Actinokineospora baliensis: one gene and its partner. The protein of the gene in region 2 interacts with the protein of the main gene of each other region in a pairwise test. Links are inferred from orthologs where the notes say so. Each region holds a gene or a part of one and is shown on either strand. Other genes may lie near its edges.

Evidence for each region. Proteins that work in one complex are often made in the same cells at the same time.
Region 1: the proteins of panC (region 2) and JOD54_RS26545 interact in binary tests that used the Escherichia coli proteins (3 or more experiments, as listed by UniProt). The link is inferred for Actinokineospora baliensis from one-to-one orthologs.

The regions. Positions count from the first base shown.
Region 1 is NZ_JAFBCK010000001.1:5,964,080-5,970,724, forward strand. The notes cover bases 1,382-4,286. They hold JOD54_RS26545 (NUDIX hydrolase), read left to right. Parts: upstream 1,382-2,536; coding sequence 2,537-3,037; downstream 3,038-4,286. Other genes in these bases: dop (depupylase/deamidase Dop), read right to left, coding at 1,382-2,462; JOD54_RS26550 (hypothetical protein), read right to left, coding at 3,266-3,934; arc (proteasome ATPase), read right to left, coding at 4,157-4,286. Also shown: prcB (proteasome subunit beta), read right to left, coding at 1-602; JOD54_RS26535 (ubiquitin-like protein Pup), read right to left, coding at 664-858; more of dop, read right to left, coding at 954-1,381; more of arc, read right to left, coding at 4,287-5,977; JOD54_RS26560 (Rv0361 family membrane protein), read left to right, coding at 6,350-6,645.
Region 2 is NZ_JAFBCK010000001.1:1,788,674-1,796,183, forward strand. The notes cover bases 3,419-6,406. They hold panC (pantoate--beta-alanine ligase), read left to right. Parts: upstream 3,419-4,462; coding sequence 4,463-5,350; downstream 5,351-6,406. Other genes in these bases: JOD54_RS08515 (PrsW family intramembrane metalloprotease), read left to right, coding at 3,419-3,431; JOD54_RS08520 (Rossmann-like and DUF2520 domain-containing protein), read left to right, coding at 3,576-4,466; panD (aspartate 1-decarboxylase), read left to right, coding at 5,363-5,833; JOD54_RS08535 (type III pantothenate kinase), read left to right, coding at 5,838-6,406. Also shown: JOD54_RS08510 (DUF6779 domain-containing protein), read left to right, coding at 2-2,233; more of JOD54_RS08515, read left to right, coding at 2,277-3,418; more of JOD54_RS08535, read left to right, coding at 6,407-6,614; JOD54_RS08540 (class I SAM-dependent methyltransferase), read right to left, coding at 7,096-7,510. UniProt on the Escherichia coli protein: Catalyzes the condensation of pantoate with beta-alanine in an ATP-dependent reaction via a pantoyl-adenylate intermediate.

The DNA of each region.
Region 1 (6,645 bases), 4.2 Mb from region 2 along the record:
ACCGAGCCCGACCCGATGGCGTGGAACCCGGCGCGCTCCTCGTAGCGGCCACCGGTGATGTCGTACGACACGATCCGCCCGGCCCGCGCGGGGTCCTCGGCGTCGATGTCGTAGCCGACGAACAGCGGCAGCACGGCCAGCCCGGCGAGCGCGACGTCGAGGTTGCCGCGCACCATGCTGGCCAGCTTGTTGGCCTTGCCGTCGAGCGAGAGCTGGACGCCCTCGATCTTCTCGTAGTGGCGCAGTTCCACCGCGTACAGCCGGACCATCTCCACGGCCAAGCCCGCGGTGCCCGCGATGCCCACCGAGGAGTAGTCGTCGGTGACGAAGACCTTCTCGATGTCGCGCTGGGCGATGATGTTGCCCGCCGTCGCCCGCCGGTCACCGGCGATCAGCACACCGCCGGAGAAGGTCAGCGCGACGATCGTGGTGCCGTGCGGGGCGGCGTCGACCGGCGCGACCCGCTCCCCCGCGCCGCGGCCGCCCGGCAGCAGCTCGGGGGCCTGCGACCGCAGGAAGTCGGTGAACGACGAGGTGCCTGCCGACAGGTAGGCGGCCGGGAGCGCGGCGCCCAACTGCCCTCGGGACGAGGTGTGTTCCATGCCTTCTTTCAATCCTGTCGCTGGACGGGGTGGGAGCGGGCTGCCCTGGGCGGGCAGCCGCTCACTCGCCGCCCTTCTGCACGTAGGCGCGGACGAAGTCCTCGGCGTTCTCCTCGAGCACGTCGTCGATCTCGTCGAGGATGGCGTCGGTGTCGTCGCCGAGCTTCTCCCGGCGCTCCTGCCCGGCCGCGGTGGTGTCGTCGACGCCGTCGTCGCCGTCTCCGCCGCCCTGGCGCTGCGTCTGCTCCTGGGACATGTCGCCTCCCGGTGTGGACTGGGGCCCTGTACTCGAACACTACCCAGGTGCGGCCCCTTTCGTCGTGGGCCGCGCCGGTCACATGATCGACCGGATCAGCGCTTGGCCGCCCCGGTGAGCGCGTCGACGAGCTCCTCGGCGGTGTTCGCGGCGTCGAGCAGCGCCCCGACGTGCGCTTTCGTCCCGCGCAGCGGCTCGAGGGTGGGGATGCGCACCAGCGACTCGCGGCCGAGGTCGAAGATCACCGAATCCCACGAGGCAGCCGCGATGGCGCTCGGGTAGCGCTCCAGGCAGCGGCCGCGGAAGTAGGCCCTGGTGTCCTGCGGCGGGGTGGTGATGGCCGCTCGCACCTCGTCCTCGGTCACCAGCCGCCGCATCGAGCCCCTGGCGACCAGCCGGTTGTAGAGGCCCTTGTCCAGCCGCACGTCGGAGTACTGCAGGTCCACCAGCTGCAGCCGCGGCGACGACCAGGCGAGGCCGTCGCGGGCCCGGAAGCCCTCCAGCAGCCGCAGCTTGGCGGGCCAGTCCAGCCGGTCGGCGCACTCCATCGGGTCGCGGCGCAGCGCGTCGAGCACCTCGCCCCAGGTGCGCAGCACGTCGCGCCCCACCCGGTCCACCTCGGTGCGGTCGGCGTGCTCGGCGACCAGCTCGTGGTAGGCCTGCTGGATGTCGATGCCGGTGAACCGGCGGCCGTTGGCGAGCTCGACGGTGGCCCGCAGCGTCGGGTCGTGGCTGAGCACGTGCACCGCGCGGACCGGGTCGGCCAGCTTGAGGTGGTCGAACCGGATCCCGGCCTCGATCAGGTCCAGCACCAGCGCGGTGGTGCCGACCTTGAGGTAGGTGGCGGTCTCGGCCAGGTTCGCGTCGCCGATGATCACGTGCAGCCGCCGGTACTTGTCGGCGTCGGCGTGCGGCTCGTCGCGGGTGTTGATGATGCCGCGCTTGAGGGTGGTCTCCAGGCCGACCTCGACCTCGATGTAGTCGGCGCGCTGGGACAGCTGGAAGCCCGCGCCGTCGCCGGAGGCGCCGAGGCCGACCCGGCCGGAGCCGCAGATGACCTGGCGGGAGGCGAAGAACGGGGTGAGGCCGCCGATCACCGACACGAACGGGGTGGAGCGGGCCATCAGGTAGTTCTCGTGGGTGCCGTAGCTGGCGCCCTTGTTGTCGATGTTGTTCTTGTAGAGCTGCAGCCGGGGCTGGCCGGGGACGGTGGCCGCGCGCAGCGCCGCCTCCTCCATCACCCGCTCCCCCGCCTTGTCCCAGATGACCGCGTCGCGCGCGTTGGTGACCTCGGGCGCGGAGTACTCCGGGTGCGCGTGGTCGACGTAGAGCCGGGCCCCATTGGTGAGGATGACGTTGGCCGCCCCCAGGTCCTCCACGTCCGGGTCCGTCGGCGCCATGCCGGGCACACCCAGGTCGAACCCCCTGGCGTCGCGCAACGGCGACTCCACCTCGTAGTCCCACCTGGCCCGCCGCGCGCGCGGGATGTCCGCCGCCGCGGCGTAGGCCAGCACGACCTGGGTCGATGTCAACACCGGGTTCGCCGTCGCGTCGCCCGGCACCGCGATGCCGTACTCGACCTCGGTTCCCATGATCCGCCGCATACGGCAAGCCTACGGGTCCTGCCCCGCCGGTTCGCCGTGAGACGTGCCGCCGCGGATATGTTGACCGCGTGGAGATGGGTGTGGAGATGGTCGCGCACTACGACGCGGACGGGTCGGTGGTGGGAGCGGTCCCGCGGTCGCGGATGCGGGCGGAGGGCCTGTGGCACGCCTGCACCTCGGTCCTGGTGCGCTCCGGCGACCGGGTCTACGTCCACCGCCGCACCGACACCAAAGACGTCTTCCCCGGCGCGCACGACTGCTGGGCGGGAGGCGTGGTCGCGGCCGGCGAACCGGTCGACGAGTGCGCCGTGCGGGAGCTGGCAGAAGAACTCGGGGTCACCGGCGTCCCGCTGACCCCGCTGTTCACCCTCCGCCTGGAAGTCGCCGGGGTCCGCGAGCACCTGCACGCCTACGAAACCCACTGGGACGGCCCGATCACCCACCAACCGTCCGAGGTGGCCGACGGCTGGTGGATGACCATCGACGACCTCCGGACCCGCCTGGCCGACCCCACCTGGCCCTTCGTCCCAGACGGGCGGCTAGCGGCCCTGGAGTGGCTCAAGCGCCTCGACTGAGCGCTTGCGGCAGCGACATCCGGGCGCCCCCGGCGCCCGAGGCCCACAACCACACCGACGGACGGCCGCCCTGGAATGGCCTCGAGCACCACCGCCTGACCGCCACCGACGGCGACATCTAGGCGCCCCGCGCTGGCAGACCACGCCCGCACCACAAGTCGCGGACGGCCCTCCTCGCAGGCCCTAGCCGCCCTCGTCCCAGACAGTTGACGGCCGCCGTGGAGTGGCTCAAGCGCCTCGGCTGAGCGCCGCAGCGGCGGTCGGTGACACTCGGGTGATGGCGGCCTTGGCGCGGGTCGCGGTGCTGGCTTCGACCGTCACGACTGTGGCCAGGGGGCCTGCGGCCAGGGCGACCGTGCAGGAGGACTTGGCTGTGCCGGTAGCGCACCAGGCGAACTTGGCGTCGGTGCCGGGGAGGGCTGGCAGGGGCACCGCCTTGTCCACCTGGAAGGTCGTTCCGCCGACCTTGAAGGTGGTGCAGTCCAGCCCGGCGCGGACGGTCTCGACGAACTCGGTGGCGTCTTCGGCGTAGAGCACGACCTGGCGGAGTTTGGCGCCGCTGGGGTAGGTCCAGGCACCTTGGCGGGAGGGGCCGGTGCCCAGGTCGATGCCGCAGTCGGGCAAGGCAGTCACGCGGGGGGCGGAGGGGTCGCCGGTGACTTCCTCGGCCACCAGGTCGCTCGCGCGCAGCACCCCGAGCGCGACGACCTGTTCCGGCTGCGGCTTGGCGCTGGTCGTGGTGGTGACGGGGGCTGCGGTGGTGGTCGGCGTGCTGCTGGTGGACGTCCCGGTGGTGGGGTCGTCGTAGTACGTGTAGAGGTCGTTGGGGCGGTTCGAGCAGGCCGCGAGCGCGGCGAGCGGGAGCGCGACGGCGGCGAGGGCGCGGGCCCGGGGCAACGGTCGTCCCTTCGGGGGAGGCTGGTTGATCACCCGGACGGTATCGGGTCCACCGCCGCCCGGTGCGGGCGGTCGACCGACGGCCGTGGCGGCCGGTTCACCTCGCGTTGGCGCGCCGGTCGCCGCCGGGTGCCATGGTGTCGCCTGGGGAGGTCTCGACGCGACGTGGGCCCCGACCAGGTGCCTGGTCGGGGCCCACGCGGCGTTCGCGGTCCAAGAGTCCTAGAGGTACTGACCGGTGTTGGTGGCGGTGTCTATCGCCCGACCGGACTCCTGGTTCTTGCCGGTGACCAGTGTCCTTATGTAGACGATGCGCTCACCCTTCTTGCCGGAGATGCGCGCCCAGTCGTCCGGGTTGGTCGTGTTGGGCAGGTCCTCGTTCTCGGCGAACTCGTCCACAATGGCGTCCAGCAGGTGCTGCACCCGCAGACCGGGCTGGCGGGTCTCCAGCACGGACTTGATGGCCGCCTTCTTCGCCCGGTCCACGATGTTCTGGATCATCGCGCCGGAGTTGAAGTCGCGGAAGTACAGGACCTCCTTGTCCCCGTTGGCGTAGGTCACCTCCAGGAACCGGTTGTCCTCGGTCTCCTCGTACATCCGCTCGACGGTGTGCTGGATCATCGCGTCGATGCACACCCGCTTGTCGCCGCCGAACTCGGCGAGGTCGTCGGCGTGGATGGGCAGGTTGGTGGTGAGGTACTTGGAGAAGATGTCGCGGGCCGCCTCGGCGTCCGGCCGCTCGATCTTGATCTTCACGTCCAGCCTGCCCGGTCGCAGGATGGCCGGGTCGATCATGTCCTCGCGGTTGGAGGCGCCGATGACGATGACGTTCTCCAGGCCCTCGACGCCGTCGATCTCGCTGAGCAGCTGCGGGACGATGGTGGTCTCCACATCGGAGGACACACCGGACCCGCGGGTGCGGAAGATCGAGTCCATCTCGTCGAAGAACACGATCACCGGGGTGCCCTCGGACGCCTTCTCCCGCGCCCGCTGGAAGATCAGCCGGATGTGCCGCTCGGTCTCGCCGACGAACTTGTTGAGCAGCTCGGGGCCCTTGATGTTGAGGAAGTACGACTTGGCGTCCTTGGGCGCCTGGTCGCCGCGCGCCGCGGCCACCTTCTTGGCCAGGGAGTTGGCCACCGCCTTGGCGATCAGCGTCTTGCCGCAGCCGGGCGGGCCGTAGAGGAGAACGCCCTTGGGCGGGCGCAGCTCGTACTCGGCGAACAGGTCCTTGTGCAGGAACGGCAGCTCCACGGCGTCGCGGATCTGCTCGATCTGGCGGAACAGGCCACCGATGTCGGCGTAGTCGACATCGGGCACCTCCTCCAGCACCAGGTCCTCGACCTCGGCCTTGGGCACCCGCTCGTAGGCGTAGCCGGACTTGGCGTCCACCAGCAGAGAGTCACCCGGCTTGAGCGGCGCCTCGGTCAGCGGGTCGGCCAACCACACCACCCGCTCCTCGTCGGCGTGCCCGATTACCAGCGCGCGGGTGGCGACCTCCTCACCGTCGACGGCGAGCAGTTCGCGCAACGTGGACACCTCGCCGATGCGCTCGAAACCACCGCCCTCCACCACGGTGAGCGCCTCGTTGAGCCGCACCGACTGGCCCCTGCGCAGCTCGGAGCCGTCCACAGCGGGCGACACCGAGACCCGCATCCTGCGGCCCGCGGTGAACACGTCCACAGTGCCGTCGTCGTGACCTTGCAGGAACACCCCGTAGCCGCTGGGCGGCTGGGCGAGGCGGTCGACCTCTTCGCGCAGCGCGAGCAGCTGGCTCCTGGCCTCCCGCAACGTGTCGACCAGCTTGGTGTTCCGCTCGGTGAGCTGGTTCACCCGCTCGGTCGCCTCCGCGAGCCGCTGCTCGAGCAGCCGCGAATGCCGTGGCGATTCCGTCAGTTTCCGGCGAAGCAGAGCGACTTCCTCTTCGAGGAAGCGGATCTGCGCGGCCTCGGACACCTCGGGGCGCTCGCGCCCTGGGTCCACCGCGCCTCCGTGCTCACCGTCGGCGTTGTCTGGCCGACTGCCGGGACGATCGTGCTGCATGTCGGCACCTCCTCCCGAACTCGTACCCCTACGGTACCGGCGATCACCGACAAGGACAGAGCATCGACATGTCGGAACTTGCGTGTCACCCGCGGGCGGCACCCGCTTGGCCGCACCGGGTCCGCCATCCCGGTACTCGCGGGAACCGGCCAGGCGTTACCGTGCGTCCGTGCACTAGGCCGACCGCGTGTGTAGTCCGGAGTGTCGCGGCAGCACAGGTTGTGTTACCGAGCCCGCACCGCTGCCTGGTCGGCGCGGGGTGCCGTGACACGATCTACCGCCACCGCGCGATCACCCCGCCAGAGGACGCGCGCTCACCGCAGCACCAGCAGCCAGGCCACCAGCGACAGCCAGCACGAGAGCCCGGGGACGATGACACAACCGCCGCACGACCCGTACGCAGGACAGCCGCAGCCGGGCGGGCAGCAGCCTGACCAGGGCGGATACCCGCAGGCGTTCCCCCAGCAGACCCAGTTCCTGCCCTCGGGCAGCTTCCCCACCCAGGACCCGTCGGCCCAGCAGTACCCGCCGCAGCAGCAGCCCCAGCAGCCGGTCCAGCCGGAGTACGGGCAGTACCCGGGCGCGCAACCGGGTGCTCACCCGGCGCAACCGGTGCCCCCGCAGCCGGGCTTCCCACAATCCGGGCACTACCCGCCGGGCCAGTACCC
Region 2 (7,510 bases):
CATGACGGGCCGGACCGACCCCCCAACGCAGGGTTCCAGCGCAGCGCGCGCCCTGCTGTTCGCCGCTTTAGGCCTGGCCCTGGCCTCGACCGCGGTGCTGGTCCTCAGCGACTCGCTGCGGTGGATGCGGCTGGGCGTGGTCGCCGCGCTCTGGGCCGCCCTAGCCGGGGCCTTCCTCGCCGCCCGCTACCGCAGGCAGGTCGCCGACCGCGCCGAAGAGGCTGCGCAGCTGCAGCACGTGTATGAGCTCGAGCTCGAACGCGAGGTCGCCGCCCGCCGTGAGCACGAACTCGAGGTCGAGGCCACCACCCGGCGCAAGGTCGAAGAAGAGACCTCCAACGACCTCGACGCGCTGCGCGAGGAGCTCAAGAACCTCCGCCAGAGCCTCGAAGTGTTGCTCAGCGGCGGCGAGGTCTTCGTCGAGCGCTTCGCCCTGCACGCCGAAGCGACCCGCATGCGCGGCCTCGAAGGCGGCGCCATCGCCGCCCGGCCTGCCAACCAGGTCCGCCACATCACCGCCGCGGGCGAGCCGGACACCCAGCTGATCGGCCGCGTCCCCCGCGCGAACTGGACCGGGGAAGAAGAACCGGACCGCATAGACCCCGACTGGACCCCCTCCTGGGAGTCGTCCCGCCAAGCCCCCATCCCCGCCCAAAACCGCGTCCGCCCCGCCCAAGCCCGCAGCATCGCCCCAGGACGCCAAGAGGCCGAAGCCGCACAGCCCCGCCGCGCGGACGTGAGCCAAGAAGTCGCACGCCCCGCCGCCCGTCCACAGCAGCGCCCCGAGCCCACCCGCCGTACCGCCGCCAATGGCACCCGGCCCGGCCCAGAGGCCAGCCAAGAGTTCAGCCCGGTGCGCCGCGACGCCAACGGCACGCAGCGGGGCCCGGAAGCCAGCCAGGAACTCGCCCCTATCCGACGAGACGCCAATGGTGCCGCGAGGGGTGCTGAGGCGAATCAGGGCCGCCGCGACGCGAGCTCTGCGCCGCGCGGCCAAGAGACTGCCCGCCGGGACGCCAATGGCGTCGGGCGGGGACCGGAAGCCAGCCAGGAGTTCAGCGCTGCCCGGCGGGATGCCAGTGGAGTCGCGTGGGATGCGGAGGCGAGTCAGGAGTTCGCTCCTGTTCGGCGGGATGCCGCCTCGCGTGGTCCGCAGGTCGGCCAGGAGTTCGGCCCGGCTCGGCGGGATGCCAACGGGGCCCCGTGGGATGCGGAGGCCAGCCAGGAGTTCGGGCCCGATCGGCGGGACGCCACTTCGCGTGCCCCACAGGGTGGCCAGGGCGCGCGTGGGCCTGAGGCCAGCCAGGAGTTCAGTCCTGTTCGGCGGGATGCCGCTTCGCGTGGTCCGCAGGCCAGTCAGGTCGTGCGCGGGCCTGAGGCGAGTCAGGAGTTCGGCCCCGTCCGGCGGGACTCGCGCGGCCCCCAGGTGAGCCAAGAGTTCCCCGCGGTTCGCCGCGACTCCCATGGTGTTGGCCCGCAGGTGAGCCAAGAGCTCCCCGCTGTCCGCCGGGACGCCAATGGCGCTGCCGCCCAGGTGAGCCAGGAGTTCCGCCGTGACCCCGCTGGTGCCGCGCCCGGCTCGCAGGTGAGCCAAGAACTCGCCGTGGCTCGGCGGGCACCGGCCGCCGCCCCCGACTTCTCCGCTGTGCGCCCGAGCCCACCGGACTTCCGCGCCCCGGTCGCCGGGCCGCAGGCGAGTCAGGAGTTCGCGCCGGTGCGCCGACAGGCCGAGCAGTACCCCCCGGCCCGGCTATCGGCCCCCGGGCCCATGTCGCAGCCCCCGGCGCCAGGTGCACAGCCCCCGGCGTCGGTGTCGCAGCGCCCAGCGCCAGTCGCCCAGTCCCAGGCGTCGGTGTCGCAGTCCGCGGCACGGCCACCAGCCGCCAACCACCCGGCGCCGGTTGCGCCCGCCGCCCAGCCCGCTGCCGCGCGGGACCTCCCGCCCACCCACCGGCCGCGGTCGGCCGAGCGCACCGAGGTGGCCATGCAGCCCGCCCCCGAGCCCGGTGGTCGCAGGCGCGCGGTGACCGGCACGTTCCCCCCGGTCACCGCAGAGAGCCAGCCGGACAGCGGTGGCAGGCGGCGTCGGGCTGAGGGTGCGCCGACCTGGCAGGAGACCATCGAGCCGGAGGACACCGGGTCGCACTCGTCCGGCAAGTCCGTCAGCGAGTTGCTCGCCGCGCACGGCGCCGGGAACGCGCCTCGCAGGCACCGTCGTCGCGGCGAGGAGTGAGCCGCCGGACGGGGTGTCCGGTTTGGCCCTAAGATCGCTTGTCGTGTCTGACGGGGTTCCGCGGCGGCACCTCCCGCGGCGGTTGACGGTTCTCTTGCCGGTCGCCGGGTTGGTGGTGCTGGCCGGTTGTGGGTTGACGTTGCTCGCGTTGAGCACCGCGCGGGTCGGCTGGGTGGCCGAACTGGTCGGTGTGGCTGGCGCGCTGCTGCCGGTCGGGCCGGTGGTCGCGGCGTTCCTGTGGGTGGACCGGTGGGAGCCGGAACCGGCCAGGCTGCTGTGGCTGGCCTTCGGCTGGGGTGCCTGCGTCGCGACGGTCACCGCGCTGCTGATCAACAACACCGCCGAGGCCGTCGGTGATCTGCTGCTCGGCAAGGGCAGCGGCGACAAGATCAGCGCCATGGTGTCCGCCCCGCTGGTCGAGGAGGGCGTCAAGGGCCTGTTCGTGCTGGGGATCCTGCTGTTCCTGCGCGAGGAGTTCGACGGCGTCGTCGACGGCATCGTCTACGCGGGACTGGTGGCGGCCGGGTTCGCCTTCACCGAGAACATCTACTACTTCGGCCGCGCCTTCGCCGAGTACGGCTTCGGGGACAGCACCTCGCCTGGGGTGGTGGCCGCGTTCATCCTGCGCGGGGTGCTCTCGCCGTTCACCCACCCGCTGTTCACCGTGATGATCGGCATCGGCTTCGGTGTGGCGGCCAGGTCGGCGGCCAGGCGCACCCGGGTCTTGGCGCCGCTGCTGGGCTACCTCGCTGCCGTCGTGTTGCACGCGTTGTGGAACACGACCGCCACGATCGGGACCGCGAACACCTTCCTCACCGTGTACTTCCTGGTCATGGTCCCGCTGTTCGGCGCGGTGGTGTACTTCGTGCACTGGCACCGCAAGCGCGAGCAGCGGGTCGTGGCGGCGCAGTTGCCCGCCATGGTCGACACCGGGGTCATCGTTGTGTCCGAAGTGGACCTGTTGGCCAGCATGAAGGGCCGCAAGAAGTGGCGCTCGCAGGTGCGCGCCCAGTCCGGACCGGACGCGGCGAAGGCCGTGGCCGACTACCAGGCCGCGGTCAGCGAGCTCGCCTTCCTGCGCCACGCGGTGGCCGCGGGCAGCGCGGGCGTCGACGCCGACGGCCGGGAGGCGCGGCTGCTCGACGTGGTCCGGCAGGCCCGCCGCAAGGCGGTCGATGTGGCGCGGGCGACCCGGTGAAGCGCGTCACCCGGCGGCCACCGGCGCCGCGCGCGACGGCTACTCTCGCGTCGTCGTCCGGTACCCGCGCCGATGCGGGACTGGAACGAGGCTAGGGAGCTTGTTCGCCATGTCTTCGGTGCCGCGCGTGAAGTCCGGCCGCTCATGAGCAGGCCTGCTCGGTTGTCGGTCGGCGTCGTGTCCGCCGGTCGGGTCGGTGCCGTGCTCGGGGCCGCCCTCGCCCGCGCCGGGCACACCGTGACCGCTGCCTCCGCCGTGTCCCGGGAGTCCCTGCGCCGCGCCGAGCAGTTGCTGCCCGACGCCGCTGTCCTCCCGCCGGACCAGGTCGCCGCTACGGCCGATCTCGTGCTCCTGGCCATCCCCGACGACGCCCTGCCCGGCATGGTCCGCGGCCTCGCCGCCGCAGGCGCGCTGCGCCCGGGCCAGATCGTGGTGCACACCTGCGGCGCGCACGGCGTCGAGGTCCTAGAGCCCGCCGTCGAGCACGGTGCCCTCGGTCTCGCGCTGCACCCGGTGATGACCTTCACCGGCCGCGAGGAGGACCTGCAGCGCATCGCCGCGTGCAGCTTCGGGATCACCGCCGCCGACGGCGACGACGTGGCCTGGAACGTGGCCGAGGCGCTGGTCGTGGAGATGGGTGCGGAGCCCGTCCGGGTCCCCGCCGCCGCTCGGCCGCTCTACCACACCGCCCTCGCGCACGGCGCGAATCACCTGGTCACCCTGGTCGGCGAGTGCGTGGACCTGCTGCGCGACGCCGGGGTCGCCACCCCCGAGCGCCTGCTGGGCCCGCTGCTGTCGGCCGCGCTGGACAACGCGCTGCGCCACGGCGACCGCGCCCTCACCGGCCCGGTCGCCCGGGGTGACGCGGGCACCGTCGCCAGGCACGTCGAGGTCCTCGCCGAGCGGGCGCCGCACATGCTGCCCGCTTACCGCGCCCTGGCCTCGCGCACCGTCGCCCGCGCGACCGACGCGGGACTGCTGCGCCCGGACCTGGCGCCCGACGTCACCGCCGCGATCGAGGAAGAGACCCCATGAGGCCCAGCTTCACCCCAGGCAAGCTGCACGTGCACTCCTCCCCGGTGGAGCTGGGCAAGACCACCAGGGCCCTGCGCGCGACCGGCCGCAAGATCGCGTTCGTGCCCACCATGGGCGCGCTGCACGAGGGCCACCGGGAGCTGATGAGCCGCGCCCGCCGGATCCCGAACACCGTCCTGGTGGTGTCGATCTTCGTGAACCCGCTGCAGTTCGGCGCGGGCGAGGACTTCGAGCGCTACCCGCGGCCGCTGGCCGAGGACCTGGCGGTCTGCGAGGCCGAGCGCGCCGAGCTGGTGTTCACCCCCGACCGCGAGGCGCTGTACCCGGAGGGCGCGCAGGTCACCGTCCACCCAGGACCGCTGGGCGACGAGCTGGAGGGCTCGGTCCGACCGGGGCACTTCGCGGGTGTGCTGACCGTGGTGGCGAAGCTGTTCAACATCGTGCGCCCCGACTACGCGCTCTTCGGCGAGAAAGACTTCCAGCAGCTCGTGCTGATCAAGAAGATGGTCCGCGACCTGGACATGGACCCGCACGTCGTCGGCATCCCCACGGTCCGCGAGCGCGACGGCCTGGCCAAGTCCTCCCGCAACGCCTACCTCGACGCCGACCAGCGCACCGCGGCCACCGCGCTGTCGGCCGCGCTCACCGCGGGCGCCTACGCGGGAGCCCAGGGCGCTCAGGCCGTGCTCGCCGCTGCCGATGCGGTCTTGGCGGGTACCCCGGAACTCAAGGTCGACTACCTCGCGCTGCGCGGACCCGATCTCGGGCCCGCCCCGGAGCGCGGGGAGGCCAGGCTGCTGGTGGCCGCCCGGCTCGGCGGCACCCGGCTCATCGACAACGTCGGCCTGCTGCTGGGCGGCGCCGATCTCGGAACGCACGGATAGGAGAGGTCCGCGATGTTGCGCACGATGCTCAAGTCCAAGATCCACCGGGCCACCGTCACCCAGGCCGACCTGCACTACGTCGGCTCGGTGACCATCGACCCGGTCCTGCTGGAGGCCGCCGACCTGCTGCCGGGGGAGAAGGTCGCCATCGTCGACGTCACCAACGGCGCCCGCCTGGAGACCTACGTCATCGAGGGCGAGCGCGACAGCGGCGTGATCGGCATCAACGGCGCCGCCGCGCACCTGGTGCACCCCGGTGACCTGGTCATCCTCATCGCCTACGGCGTGATGGACACCGCGGAGGCGGCCACCTACGAACCCAAGGTCGTCTTCGTCGACGCCGACAACCGCATCGCCCACCTCGGTGCCGACGCCGCCCACGCCCCGGCCGGTTCCGGCCTGCTCAGCGGCGCCGCCACCGAACCGCCCGCCGAGACCGCCGACGCCGCCCGACTCGACGCCCTCCTCGCCCCGGAGAGCTGACCCGGTGCTGCTCACCGTCGACGTCGGCAACACCAACATCGCCCTCGGCATCCACGACGCCGACCGGCTCGTCGGCGACTGGCGGATGCGCACCGACGCCAGGATCACCGCCGATGAGCTGGCCATGACGATGCGCGGCCTCCTCGGCACCCACGCCGACGCCGTCACCGGGGTCTCCGCCCTGTCCACGGTCCCCGCTGTCCTGCGCGAGCTACGCGCGATGCTCACCCGCTACTACCGCACCGCCCACCGAGTCATCGTCGAACCCGGCGTCCGCACCGGCGTCCCCCTCCTGGTCGACAACCCGAAGGAGGTGGGCGCCGACCGGATCATCAACACCCTCGCCGCCCACCACCTCTACAACACCGCCTGCGTGGTGGTCGACTTCGGCACCTCCACCAACATCGACGTCATCTCCGCCAAAGGCGAGTTCCTCGGCGGCGTCTTCATGCCGGGAATAGAGATCTCCGTCGACGCCCTGGCCGCCCGGGCGGCCGCGCTGCGCAAGGTGGAAATGGTCCGCCCCCGATCCGTCATCGGGAAAAATACGGTGGAATGCCTCCAGTCCGGCATCATGTTCGGCTTCGCAGGCCAGGTCGACGGCCTGGTCCGCCGAATAACCGCCGAACTCTCCCGAACCGGCCACCAAGGCCCCACCACCGTAATAGCCACCGGCGGCCTAGCCCCCCTAGTGGTCGACGAGGCCGAGACCATCGAGCACCACCACCCCGAACTAACCCTCCTGGGCCTCCGCCTCGTCTACGACCGCAACCGCCGCTAACCACAGTCCACTCAGGCCAGCCCCGGCTCCGCCAGCATCACCAGCCACTGGACACTCGGAACAGCCGGTGCCAAACCAACCCACCGAGCCAGCCCACTCAAAGCAACCACTGGACACTCGGAAGCCGCCCACCCAATGCTCGATGGGGCGGACTTGGTTTGTGTGGGGGAGCGGTGCCCGTAGCCTTGCTTCGCTGCAGGGCCATGCTTTTCGGCCCCGGCTTTTGCGGTCCTGCCACGGGTAGCGCAGGGGCCCCGCGCAAAACAAGTTCGCCCCATCGAGCACCCCCAACCCACCACGGATCGCGTCGCAATGCCGCAGGCGAGCCGACCGGCCCCGTCAAGCACTCCGCTCCACGGCGGGTCCGGGGCGCGAGCCGACCGGCCCCATCAAGCACTCCGCTCCACCACGTGTCCGGGTCGCAATGCCGAAGGCGAGCCGCCCCCTGAAGCCGCTGGTGCCAACCCAAGGCGAGGCGGCTCTAAATCCGCACCGCCCGCACCGCCGTAGTCAACATCGGCCGCTCAAACTCCCCCTGCGAAGTCTCCGGCCTCGACCACAAATACGTCCGCAACTTGTCGAACGTGGCCACCCGCTCCGCCTCCTCCACCACCAGCATCCGTGACAACGTCCCCAAACTCGCCAGCATCGACTCCACCGTCCGCCGCTGCGAGTGCCGCCACGTCCGCCGCTCCGCCTCCGCCAACCGCTCGTGACGCGGCGTGTGCTCCTCGTGCTGCGCGTTCCCGACCAGCTCCGCGAGCCCCGCCACCCACGGCACGCTGAGGTCGTCGTAGTTCCACAGCGCCCCGAACACCCCGCCCGGCCGCAGCACGCGCGTGATCTCCGCCAGCGCCTCGGGCGTGTCGAACCAGTGGAACGCCTGGCCGGTGACG